Marinoscillum sp. 108: one gene and its partners. The protein of the gene in region 2 interacts with the protein of the main gene of each other region in a pairwise test. Links are inferred from orthologs where the notes say so. Each region holds a gene or a part of one and is shown on either strand. Other genes may lie near its edges.

Region 1 (2,804 bases), on a different replicon or contig from region 2:
ATTCACATTCTGATTGTTGAGCAGTGGCGAATTGAGGGCTTCCTCAGCGGCACGTCGGCCTCTGTTTTCACCATGTGTCTGTGCAGAGCCCATCACAGCGGCACCCGCATTTTTCATCACGGTTTTCACATCCTCAAAATCCACATTCACATAACCAGGCACCGTGATGATCTCAGCAATCCCTTTGGCCGCAGTGGTCAATACATTGTCCGCCTGACCGAAGGCTTCTCTGATCGGCAGGTTGCCAAAAATCTCCCTCAGTTTGTCATTGAGGATGACCAGAACGGTATCACAGTTGGCTTTTAGCTCAGCAATACCATCATTAGCGGCCTGAATTTTCTTACGCCCTTCAAACATAAAGGGCGCTGTGACAATACCCACGGTCAGGATGTCCATCTCCTTGGCGATCTGTGCGATCACCGGAGCGGCCCCTGTACCTGTACCACCGCCCATTCCGGCAGTGATGAACACCATTTTAGTATCTTCAGACAGCATCTCACGAATGTCTTCTGTAGACTCGAGCGCTGCATGTTTACCTTTTTCAGGATTTGCTCCTGCTCCCAGGCCAGCCGTGAGGTTTACCCCCAGCTGAAGCTTATTAGGTACCGGACTGCTCTCCAGCGCCTGAATATCAGTGTTACAAACCACAAACTCTACATCCTTGATTCCAAGGTTATACATGTGATTTACGGCGTTACTTCCTCCTCCACCTACTCCGATCACTTTAATGATGGATTTGTGGTGCGAGGGTAAATCAAATTGATACATATTTTCTGCCATGACGTTATCGTTTAATATTCGAAGGCTGAATGACGAACAGCACTTCTATCAATTTTCAAATACTCTATCTTATTAATAATCCCTTTCATCATCGATATCATCGATCAAAAGTCCCTTGGTTTTCTCCAGAATATTCTGAAAAAACTTAGCTCCCTGCTTATTGCGAGGTTTCAAGGCCTTGCCTTTAGCAATTTTCTCATTATATCGGTCCTCCCTGATGTCTATGGCCCTAAAGCCTGATAGCACCAAACCTACGGAGGTAGCATACATCGGACTCTTCACTGCGTCCACCTTGCTCTTGCCGAGGTGTTCATTGGGGTAACCAATGCGTGTATCCAGCCCAGTCATATACTCAAACAACTGCTGCAAATTGGTGAGCTGCGAGCCACCGCCAGTCACCACGATACCAGCTGCCAGTTTTTTATGAAACCCAGAAGTGATAATCTCAGTGTGCACCATCTCTATGATCTCTTCCATACGAGCTTCGATCACATGGGCCAGATTTTTCAATGAAATCTCCTTTGGTGCCCTGTTTCTCAATCCGGGAATAGATACAATCTCATTTGGATTGGCCTCTTCAGAAATGGCCCGCCCAAATTTGGTCTTCAACTGCTCAGCCTGGTGCTCCATCACCATACAGCCCTGCTTGATGTCTGAAGTGATGATGTTGCCACCAAATGGAATGACTGCAGTGTGACGTATGATATTATCATAAAATACTGCGATATCGGTAGTACCACCACCTATGTCCACCAGACAAACGCCGGCTTCTTTTTCTTCATCACTCAACACTGCCAAACTGGATGCTAAAGGTTCCAGGATAAGATTTTCGATATCAAGGCCTGCTCTGCGCACGCACTTATTGATATTATTGATGGCGTTGGTCTGCGCCGTGATGATGTGGAAGTCTGCTTCCATCTTCACCCCAGACATTCCCACAGGATCTTTGATACCATCCTCATAGTCGATGATGTAATCCTGCGGCATCACGTGAATGATCTCGCTCCCCGGAGGAATCACGATACGGTACATATCATTGGTAAGTCTGTTCACATCCTCCACGGTGATCTCATCGTCGCTATCGCGGGTGATAGATCCGTGATGCACAGCGCTCTTGATGTGCTGACCGGCAATGCCAACGTTGACCACCCGGATATCAATACCCGACTGCTCACTGGCCTCTGCAACAGCCTTTTCAATGGCATTCACTGTTTTGTCAATGTTGGTGACAATACCGCGGATCACTCCGTCAGATACTGCCTTGCCCATGCCCAACACCTCCAGCTTACCAAATTCATTTTTACGCCCTACGATGACGCATATCTTGGTGGTACCTATGTCCAGTCCGACGATGATTTTATCTTCCATTTCTTTAGCAATTTTCAGTTTCAGTCCGAAGACTCATATTTTTATTCACAGACGATTTGATCCTTAAACTTGAGGTTTACCAAACTGTAGGTATTCCACCCTTTGTTTGGCAAGATCTCTTTGTAAAAAATCTTAAGTTTTTTAAACTTCCCTTCCAGGTCATCTGGCATTCCGAATTTAATTTCCTGCTTGGTCACCTGTGGGAGCAACGTAAGCTCTCCATCTCTGGCGATCACTATCTGTGCAATCTGTGCTCTCCAAAACTCATCCTTCTCCACATACTTCAGCATCTTCAGTATATCCTTTCCATAATCCGTCTCAGTAATATTTTCAGCCCAGCTAAAGGAGCGCTCGAGCTCGAGAATAGGCACACGAGCGGTATGTCGTGCATTAGTGGGCAGCAGGGTGCCATCCGCATCAATGTATTGGTCCGGGCCATTCCGATTGAAAATTCTCGCGATCGGTTGAGCTTGCTCCACGTTCACGACGAGGTTCCCTTTTACATCTCTGTAGATCTGCGCTTCCTTCACAAAAGGATTCGCCTCCACGCGCAACTCTAAAGCCTTCAGATCCAACATACTAATAGACTGACCCAGTACATAATCGGTATTGCCCGCATTCAGCAAACTCATAATTTCCAGCTGGTCTGTAAAGAA
Region 2 (7,126 bases):
CGCCACGACGAAGAAGTAATCCAAAAACACCTGAATTTGCTGGAGCGTCACCCAGACTATAAAACCATCTACACAATAATCAGTGAGCAGATTGGTTTACTAAACAAAAAATGAAAAGACTGATCCGATACGATTTTGTAGGGTTTCTAATTGCGAGTCGCATCCCTAACCTGATCGTGATTGGAGCTACTCAGTACCTCACTGCTTTGTTTCTGGTAAGCACCTACCCTCATAAAAATGAGCAAATAGCAGGTCTTGGTTTTTTTGCAATGGTGGTCAGCACCATGATGATAGCCGCCGGCGGTTACATCATCAACGACTACTACGATCAGAAAATAGACATGATCAACCGGCCACAAAAAGTAGTGGTGGGCACCATGTTTAGAAGGCGCCTGGCCATGTTAGCTCATTTTCTCCTGACACTTGGGGGGATAGGTCTGGGATTTTATCTGGATATCAAAATTGGCGTACTTCATATAGTTTCTTCCTTCTTCCTCTGGTACTACTCCAACTACCTCCGCCGAATCACGCTGATTGGCAATGTAGTCATCGCCATGCTGACGGGACTTACACTTCTTGTCGTGATCGTATACCTACAGCGCAACGAAGTACTGGTCTACATCTATTCGCTCTTCGCCATGGCGATTATCCTGATACGAGAAGTGCTCAAAGACATAGAAGATGTGAAAGGAGACGCCACCTTCGGCTGTCAAAGCATTCCCGTGATCTTCGGTATTCGAGGAGCCAAACTCTTCATCTATCTGGTCTGCCTGGGGAGTGCTGGTCTTCTGGTCTCCTTTCTGATCACCGTAGACATTTGGTTGGTCCGATATTACTTTTTGGGACTCGTTCCCGTTTTTCTCTGGTTTATCTATCGGCTGGTGATGGCAGATCGGCAGAAAGAATACAATTCCCTGGTTAAATTTACCAACCTCATTATCCTATCGGGGCTAGTGAGTATGATACTCATAAAAACATGGATTTGAACATTGCCATTTTTGCATCGGGAAGCGGCACCAATGCCGAGCAGCTAGTCAAACATTTTAGTCAGGTAGACGGAATCAATACCTCTGTCATACTATCCAATAAGCCCGAGGCATACGTGCTGGAACGAGCCAAAAAATTGGGAATTCCGTCCTTCACCTGTTCCAAAACGGAATTTATCTCTTCTGCTTTTCTGAAAGTACTGGCGCGCCATGAGGTTGATTACATTGTATTGGCGGGCTTCCTCTGGAAGATCCCAGACTACCTGATCCAGGCTTTTGAAAATAAAATCATTAACATTCATCCGTCGCTTTTGCCTAAATATGGAGGAAAGGGGATGTACGGAAGTCACGTACATGAAGCTGTCATTGCTCAAAAAGAGAAAACCTCAGGGATCACCATCCACCTGGTCAACGAGAAATATGATGATGGCCGCATCCTTTTTCAGGCGAGTTGTGACATTTCTCCTGAAGACACACCAGATGCCCTTGCTTCGAGAATCCACGCTTTGGAACATCAGTATTTTCCGCAAATAGTGGAGGATTACATCAGGGATAGCACCTTAAAAACATGATAAATCTTTAGCTTTGCAGCTTATTTTCAGATAGATGAGCGAAGTAAAGATCAAATCAGCACTAATTTCAGTTTTTTATAAGGATGGATTGGCTCCAATCGTTGAAAAACTCAACGAATTGGGGGTAAAACTCTACTCCACAGGAGGGACTCAAAAATTCATTGAGGACATGAATGTGGCCGTCACACCGGTGGAAGATATCACCGAGTACCCTTCTATTTTTGGCGGCAGGGTGAAAACCTTACATCCGAAAATCTTCGGAGGGATTCTGCACCGCAGAGACTACGAGGGAGATCAAAAAGAAAAAGAGCAATTTGAAATACCTGCCATCGATCTGGTAATCGTGGACCTCTATCCTTTTGAGGAAACCGTAGCCAGCGGTGCCAGTGAAGAGGATATCATCGAAAAAATAGATATTGGTGGCATTGCACTCATTAGAGGAGCGGCTAAAAACTTTCAGGATGTGCTGATTGTAAGCTCTCGTAACTACTACGGAGATCTGCTGGACCTCCTGAATAACAAAAACGGAAATACGGAACTGGCAGACAGAAAGCTGTTTGCTACCCGGGCCTTTGACACTTCCTCCCATTACGACTCAGCCATTTTTACCTACATGAACAGAGATAATTCTGTTCCTTCATTCAAGGTAAGTGGAGCCAATGGAAAAGTGCTGAGATATGGTGAAAATCCCCACCAGCAGGGAGTGTTTTACGAAGAGTCTGAATCTTATTTTGATCAGATTCATGGCAAGGAGATTTCTTATAACAACCTCGTGGACATAGAGGCTGCCATACAGCTCATTGGAGAATTCAAAGATGAGACAGCCTTTGCAATACTGAAGCACAACAATGCATGCGGCGTAGCCACTGGCAATGATGTCAAAACTGCTTACCAAAAAGCGTTTGCTGCTGACACCATTTCAGCCTTTGGCGGGGTGCTCATTTGCAATCAGGAAATCACCAAGGAAGCTGCCGAAGAAATGCACAGCCTGTTCTTTGAAATATTGATTGCCCCTGCATTCAGCGATGAGGCGCTCACCGTATTACAACAAAAGAAAAACAGAATCCTTTTGGTCCAGAAGAAAAGCTGGAACAGGGAAAAGATCCATAAGAGCATGCTCAACGGCACTTTGGTGCAAGACTATGACAACATCACTGACAATGAGGAACATTTGAAAGTGGTGACCAAAGTAGCTCCATCGACTGAGGACGTAAAGAGCCTCTTGTTTGCTTCAAAAGTTTGTAAACAGTCTAAATCCAACACCATCATTCTGGCAAAAGACGGGCAACTGTACGCCAGTGGTGTAGGGCAAACTTCGCGCGTAGATGCCCTGGAGCAGGCCATTGCCAAGGCTCAGAAGTTTGGTTTTGATCTTCAGGGAGCTGTCATGGCCTCAGATGCTTTCTTCCCATTTCCCGATTGCGTGGAAATAGCCGATAAAGCAGGGATAAAAGCGGTGATCCAGCCAGGAGGCTCAGTGAAAGACCAGCTTTCTATCGACTATTGTGATCAAAATGGCATGTCTATGGTCTTTACAGGAACCCGTCATTTTAAACATTAGTAAAACAGTACAATACATATTAAATTCGTAGCTTTCCCTACCAATAATACAGCGAGCAGAACATGGGTTTTTTTGATTTCTTCAACAGTGACATAGCGATAGACTTAGGCACAGCCAATACCTTAATCATTAGCAAGGACAAAATTGTGGTGGATGAGCCTTCTATCATTGCCATCGACAAAAACAGCAATAAAGTTTTGGCGATAGGTCGTGAGGCGATGCAGATGCATGAAAAAACCCACGAAAATATCAAGACCATCCGTCCTCTTAAAGACGGTGTGATTGCCGACTTCCATGCTGCAGAGCACATGATCAGAGGGATGATTAAAATGATCGACAATGGCAACAAAAAATGGTTGCCCTCTTCTCACAGAATGGTCATCTGCATACCGTCGGGAATCACCGAAGTGGAAAAACGAGCGGTACGTGACTCTGCAGAGCATGCAGGAGCCAAGGAGGTCTACATGATCCATGAACCGATAGCCGCTGCCATCGGTATCGGCATCAACATTGAGCAGCCTATAGGCTCCATGATCGTAGATATCGGGGGAGGTACCACAGAGATCGCTGTTATTGCTTTGAGCGGTATAGTGTGTGACCAGTCCATTCGTGTGGCCGGTGACTCATTCAACAAAGACATTCTTGACTACATGAGACGTCAGCACAACCTGCTGATTGGTGAGCGAACCGCCGAGCGGGTGAAAATTGAGGTAGGATCAGCCCTTACCGAACTGGATGACGGACCGGAAGATTATGAGATCAGAGGTCGTGATTTGATGACGGGTATTCCAAAAGTGATCAAGATCTCTTACTCCGAAATCGCTTTTGCCATTGACAAGTCAGTATCCAAAATAGAAGAAGCTGTACTTAAAGCATTGGAGATATCTCCGCCGGAGCTTTCTGCAGATATCTACGACAATGGTATCTACCTAACAGGGGGTGGTGCATTGCTCAGGGGCCTTGACAAGAGGCTCTCTATGAAAACCAAACTACCAATACATATCGCTGAGGATCCATTGAGAGCAGTGGTAAGAGGCACCGGACTGGCACTGAAAAACCTGAACCAGTTCAAGCCTGTTTTAATGACGTAATTTCTGAATGCAAAATTTACTCTACTTCCTCTATCGGTTTAGAACCTTTGGGTTATTTCTGCTATTGGAAGGGATATGTGCCTGGCTGATTATCGGTTACAACAATCAGCCAAATGCTGCATTCCTTAACTCATCAAACAGGCTGGTAGCCGGCATCAACACCCTCACCAGCAACACCGGAGATTACTTCCAGCTAAAAACGATCAACGATCAACTGATCCGTGAAAACTTGCTTCTGCGTGAGCAACTGGCCAATGTGAGTCTGGGACTTGTGGAAATAGATTCTTCGGTCAGAAAATATAATCTGTTCAAGGCCAAGGTGATCAACAACACATTCCAGCGATCTATGAATTACCTCACTCTGGATGTAGGATCAAAAGATCAGGTGCTACCGGGTATGGGTGTAATAGGTGGGGAAGGAGTTGTTGGTCAGGTGAAGTCTGTATCCGGCAATTTTGCTACGGTCACCTCACTGCTTCATAGAAATCTGATGATTTCCAGCTCTGTAAAACGCACCCGCACCCTCTGTACTGTTCAGTGGGATGGAAACAGCCCCTTGGAAGCTTCATTGAAATACATCCCAAGGCACATCCCCATCAATATTGGGGACACCATTGTCACGTCGGGGTTCAATGCGGTATTCCCTGAAAACATACCAATCGGCACCATCAGCGAGTATCAGTTGGAAGACAACGACGTTTTTTATGAAGCCAAGATCAGTCTGGCTGTGGATTTCAGCTCGCTGGAATATGTGTACCTGGTACAAAATGTAATGAAAGCTGAGCAGGATAGTCTGGAAACCGAAACCCAAATGGTGCAATGATCCGAGTCAACATACAACAGCAGGTTTTGCATTTTATCGTCTTTTTGGTGATACAGATACCTTTTTTGTATAAGCTTATTTTGTTCAATAGTGCTTTCGGTTTTTTCTACATCGGTTTTATTCTCTTTTTGCCTTATGCTTTGAACAGGAGCCTGACCATGGTCATCGCCTTTCTGACAGGCCTCATCATTGATGCCTTTTCAAACACCCCGGGCATACATGCCTCAGCATGCATTCTCGTAGCTTTTGTAAAAGATGGCTGGTTTAACCTCATGATGGGCACCTCCGATGATGATGTTTACCTTGACTGGAATGAATTGAAAGTCTGGGGATCTATCAAATATCTCCTACCTCTTATATTCATTCATCACATCATCATTTTTACAGTAGAAAATGGTGGATTTAATTCATTCGGATTTTTGTTCAGTAAAATACTATACAGCGCTCTGTATAGTTTCATCATTGTATTTGGGCTCAGCTTCCTGATGGCCCCGAAAGCAAGAAGAATATGAACACCAGAGCAATCATCATACAAGGTTTTATTTTGTTGGTGGCACTCATCTTTTCTATCCGTTTGTTCTCCATACAGGTGATAGACGATGAGTATAAGCTAGCTGCTGAGAACAACATTGTTCAGAAAATAGTGGATTACCCTTTCCGCGGGTTGATGTACGATCGGTTTGGCGAACTGATGGTTTACAACACGCCTGTGTATGACCTCATGATTGTGCCCAAGGAAGTGAACCTGAGCGATTCCTCCGATTTAATAAAGCTTTTAGAAATTGACCATCAGACCTTCGTGTCCAGGTATCAGAAGGCCCGAAAGTATTCCTCTATTCTGGCATCCAAGTTTATGGAGCAGATACCCAATGATTTTTTCGCCAAAATACAAGATCGGTTGGTCGCCTATGATGGCTTCTATGTGCTACCCCGTACAGTAAGAGGCTATCAGCACAACATGCTCTCCAATACACTGGGATATGTGGGCGAGATCAACAGGAGTCAGATTATCCGGGACACCAGCAACTACTACAAGTCTGGTGACTACATTGGGATTTCCGGGGTAGAAAAGCAATATGAAGAAAAGCTCAGGGGCAAAAGAGGACTGAGGTATAAGATTGTCAACGTTCAGGGCGTGGAGAAAGGAAAGTTTAGGGACGGAGCCTTCGATACGGTGTCTATTCCTGGCAAGAGCATTCACCTCACCATCAATACGGAACTTCAGGAGTATGCCGAAAAGTTACTGAAAGGTAAAGTGGCGGGTTTAGTAGCCATTGATCCGAGAACCGGTGAAATACTAGCGATGGTTTCCACACCTTCCTATGATCCTGCGCTACTCAGTGGGCGAGATCTGGGTAAAAATTTCCAGAAGATCAGAGAGGACTCTCTTACTCCGCTTTTCAACCGGCCTTTGCAGGCCATGTATCCTCCGGGATCTATGTTTAAGACCCTCCAGGCGCTCATCGCCATGGAGGAAGGTGTATTGAGGCCCAGAGAACAGATCTACTGTGAAGGCAACCTCATCGGTGATCTCGCTCCCATCGGGAGTTATGATGTGGTAAAAGCCATCACCTATTCGTCGAATAATTACTTCTACAAGGTATTCAAAAGGGTGATCGAACAAGGTGAGCACGAAAGCAGGTTTATTGATTCGCGAATAGGATTGGAAAAATGGAACGGGTATGTCAATCAATTTGGGCTGGGCCGCAGACTGGGCGTGGACATTCCCAATGAACAAGCCGGGTTGGTCCCCAATATTCAATATTACGACCGATACATTGGCACCAACCGGTGGGCATTCAGCAATATCTACTCCCTCAGCATCGGACAGGGTGAGCTGCTCGTTACCCCACTACAGATGGCTAACCTTGGAGCCATATTAGCCAATAAAGGATACTATTATACACCGCACATTGTAAAATCAGTGGAAGGCGAACCCGCCCTGAAAATTGAAAAAAACAGCATTGACATTAAGCCTGAGTATTTTGGAGTGGTGATAGACGGTATGGAGAAAGTGATAGAGGAAGGTTCCGGTAGACGCGCGTATATCCCTGATTTGCCCATATGTGGCAAAACCAGTACGGTAGAAAACC
Region 3 (2,828 bases), on a different replicon or contig from region 2:
ACACCTCTCTACTGGGGGATATTGGTCTTCCTGATAGGTCTCGAAATCATCTTTCTCCAGACCTATGTGGGTCGGCTCTTCAGCCCTAAACCGCTCGGTTCTCCCCCCTATTTTTACATCGGCTGCATTGTACTCATTGGGGTGACCCTCGTCCTGAATATCTATCGTGTGGTAACTGAACACTTGAAGGGAGCCAATTAAAAAGAGGGCGATAACAAAAAAAGCTCCCAACGGGAGCTTTCAAAATGCTTTTATGCTATCCTATGTGTCAAGCACTCTGGACATTGAGGCCCTTCACGAGTTCCACAGGACCGTAGTTTTTCGCCTGTACCACCGTTTTCTTACCCTTGATCAATTGCACCTCCGTATTTGGGAAACCCAACTGAGAGTGCCTCTTAACTACTTTGTGGAAGAAAATAGAAGCTTCATCCAGCTCGCCCTTTCCAAACTCATGCTTATGAGCATGTTTCTTCACCGGGGTGCCTGGCACCACATGATACATATTCACCACTACGCTGTATTTTGGCTGAAAAGTCTTAACAAAGTTGGCCCACGCTTTTTTCATTTTCTAAGATATTAAGGTACTCAAGTCCAAGTTTAATAAAACGAAGGCTCAATTGAAATATTTTAATCAAGCATTCCTGTGTTTTATACAAAATAAGGTCGCCCAATAAATTGGGCAACCCTCGTCATGTGCAGAAAACTGCCTTAATCTACATTGTCATGGAGATACTTATTGTTTCCAAGTATCTGATTATCATCCGTAAGATTGAACTTTGAAATATTGCGCTCAGAACTGTGTGGAACTTTCGCAAAAGTCACCTTTTTACGCTCGTAAGCGGGTACATCAAACTTCTCTTTAAAGTTCTGGGTCGAAAGATCTTCTTTACTGGTTCCCTCCAACATTTGCTCACGCTTTCTGCGCTGCTCCATCAACTCCAGCTTTTTAGAAGGGCTGTGATTGCGCTCCAGGCTTTCTATTGAGAAAAAATCGTCGTCTGCTTCCTTCTCATCTTCCTCCTCCTCGTCACTTTCATCAAACACTTCATAGCCGCCTCCCAGGTCAAACTCAAAGTCATTGTCATCCAGCTCATCTTCTTCCTCTACGGCCTTTTTGATTTCGTCTTTGAGAAAATCATATGTGAAGCTATCCCTTTTGGGCGTTTCTTTCTTCTCTTCAAAATCGTCTTCATCCTCCTCATCGTCCTTGGCACTGTCAAACAGCTTGATCTGACGCGATGACTCCAAATCGTAAACACGCTTGGAATCAGGTGCTGGTGTGGTGTTTTGCTTTCTGGCTATAGGCTGGATCTCCTGTACACCACCGAATCCGGTCGCAATGACCGTCACCCGTATGTTCATGCCCAGGTCGGCATCCACGCCGTGACCGAAGATCACCTCAGCATCCTCACCCGCAAACTCCTGCATGTAATCTGTGATATCTGCCAATTCATCCATCTGCAACTCAGCGTCCTCACCGGACATGATGGAGAGAAGGATTTTGTCAGCACCATTCACATTCTGATTGTTGAGCAGTGGCGAATTGAGGGCTTCCTCAGCGGCACGTCGGCCTCTGTTTTCACCATGTGTCTGTGCAGAGCCCATCACAGCGGCACCCGCATTTTTCATCACGGTTTTCACATCCTCAAAATCCACATTCACATAACCAGGCACCGTGATGATCTCAGCAATCCCTTTGGCCGCAGTGGTCAATACATTGTCCGCCTGACCGAAGGCTTCTCTGATCGGCAGGTTGCCAAAAATCTCCCTCAGTTTGTCATTGAGGATGACCAGAACGGTATCACAGTTGGCTTTTAGCTCAGCAATACCATCATTAGCGGCCTGAATTTTCTTACGCCCTTCAAACATAAAGGGCGCTGTGACAATACCCACGGTCAGGATGTCCATCTCCTTGGCGATCTGTGCGATCACCGGAGCGGCCCCTGTACCTGTACCACCGCCCATTCCGGCAGTGATGAACACCATTTTAGTATCTTCAGACAGCATCTCACGAATGTCTTCTGTAGACTCGAGCGCTGCATGTTTACCTTTTTCAGGATTTGCTCCTGCTCCCAGGCCAGCCGTGAGGTTTACCCCCAGCTGAAGCTTATTAGGTACCGGACTGCTCTCCAGCGCCTGAATATCAGTGTTACAAACCACAAACTCTACATCCTTGATTCCAAGGTTATACATGTGATTTACGGCGTTACTTCCTCCTCCACCTACTCCGATCACTTTAATGATGGATTTGTGGTGCGAGGGTAAATCAAATTGATACATATTTTCTGCCATGACGTTATCGTTTAATATTCGAAGGCTGAATGACGAACAGCACTTCTATCAATTTTCAAATACTCTATCTTATTAATAATCCCTTTCATCATCGATATCATCGATCAAAAGTCCCTTGGTTTTCTCCAGAATATTCTGAAAAAACTTAGCTCCCTGCTTATTGCGAGGTTTCAAGGCCTTGCCTTTAGCAATTTTCTCATTATATCGGTCCTCCCTGATGTCTATGGCCCTAAAGCCTGATAGCACCAAACCTACGGAGGTAGCATACATCGGACTCTTCACTGCGTCCACCTTGCTCTTGCCGAGGTGTTCATTGGGGTAACCAATGCGTGTATCCAGCCCAGTCATATACTCAAACAACTGCTGCAAATTGGTGAGCTGCGAGCCACCGCCAGTCACCACGATACCAGCTGCCAGTTTTTTATGAAACCCAGAAGTGATAATCTCAGTGTGCACCATCTCTATGATCTCTTCCATACGAGCTTCGATCACATGGGCCAGATTTTTCAATGAAATCTCCTTTGGTGCCCTGTTTC

Evidence for each region. Proteins that work in one complex are often made in the same cells at the same time.
Region 1: the proteins of GV030_RS13005 (region 2) and ftsA interact in binary tests that used the Escherichia coli proteins (3 or more experiments, as listed by UniProt). The link is inferred for Marinoscillum sp. 108 from one-to-one orthologs.
Region 3: the proteins of GV030_RS13005 (region 2) and ftsZ interact in binary tests that used the Escherichia coli proteins (3 or more experiments, as listed by UniProt). The link is inferred for Marinoscillum sp. 108 from one-to-one orthologs.

The regions. Positions count from the first base shown.
Region 1 is NZ_LR734817.1:128,405-131,208, forward strand. It holds ftsA (cell division protein FtsA), read right to left. Parts: upstream 2,149-2,804; coding sequence 853-2,148; downstream 1-852. Other genes in the region: ftsZ (cell division protein FtsZ), read right to left, coding at 1-780; GV030_RS17880 (cell division protein FtsQ/DivIB), read right to left, coding at 2,190-2,804. UniProt on the Escherichia coli protein: Essential cell division protein that assists in the assembly of the Z ring. May serve as the principal membrane anchor for the Z ring.
Region 2 is NZ_LR734808.1:3,211,839-3,218,964, reverse strand. Bases 2,314-5,195 are described here. They hold GV030_RS13005 (rod shape-determining protein), read left to right. Parts: upstream 2,314-3,181; coding sequence 3,182-4,210; downstream 4,211-5,195. Other genes in these bases: GV030_RS12995 (hypothetical protein), read left to right, coding at 5,030-5,195; mreC (rod shape-determining protein MreC), read left to right, coding at 4,218-5,033; purH (bifunctional phosphoribosylaminoimidazolecarboxamide formyltransferase/IMP cyclohydrolase), read left to right, coding at 2,314-3,119. Outside these bases: GV030_RS13025 (Rossmann-like and DUF2520 domain-containing protein), read left to right, coding at 1-114; GV030_RS13020 (geranylgeranylglycerol-phosphate geranylgeranyltransferase), read left to right, coding at 111-986; purN (phosphoribosylglycinamide formyltransferase), read left to right, coding at 977-1,558; more of purH, read left to right, coding at 1,593-2,313; more of GV030_RS12995, read left to right, coding at 5,196-5,545; GV030_RS12990 (penicillin-binding transpeptidase domain-containing protein), read left to right, coding at 5,542-7,126. UniProt on the Escherichia coli protein: Forms membrane-associated dynamic filaments that are essential for cell shape determination. Acts by regulating cell wall synthesis and cell elongation, and thus cell shape.
Region 3 is NZ_LR734817.1:126,893-129,720, forward strand. It holds ftsZ (cell division protein FtsZ), read right to left. Parts: upstream 2,293-2,828; coding sequence 709-2,292; downstream 1-708. Other genes in the region: GV030_RS17860 (hypothetical protein), read left to right, coding at 1-201; GV030_RS17865 (hypothetical protein), read right to left, coding at 269-565; ftsA (cell division protein FtsA), read right to left, coding at 2,365-2,828. UniProt on the Escherichia coli protein: Essential cell division protein that forms a contractile ring structure (Z ring) at the future cell division site. The regulation of the ring assembly controls the timing and the location of cell division.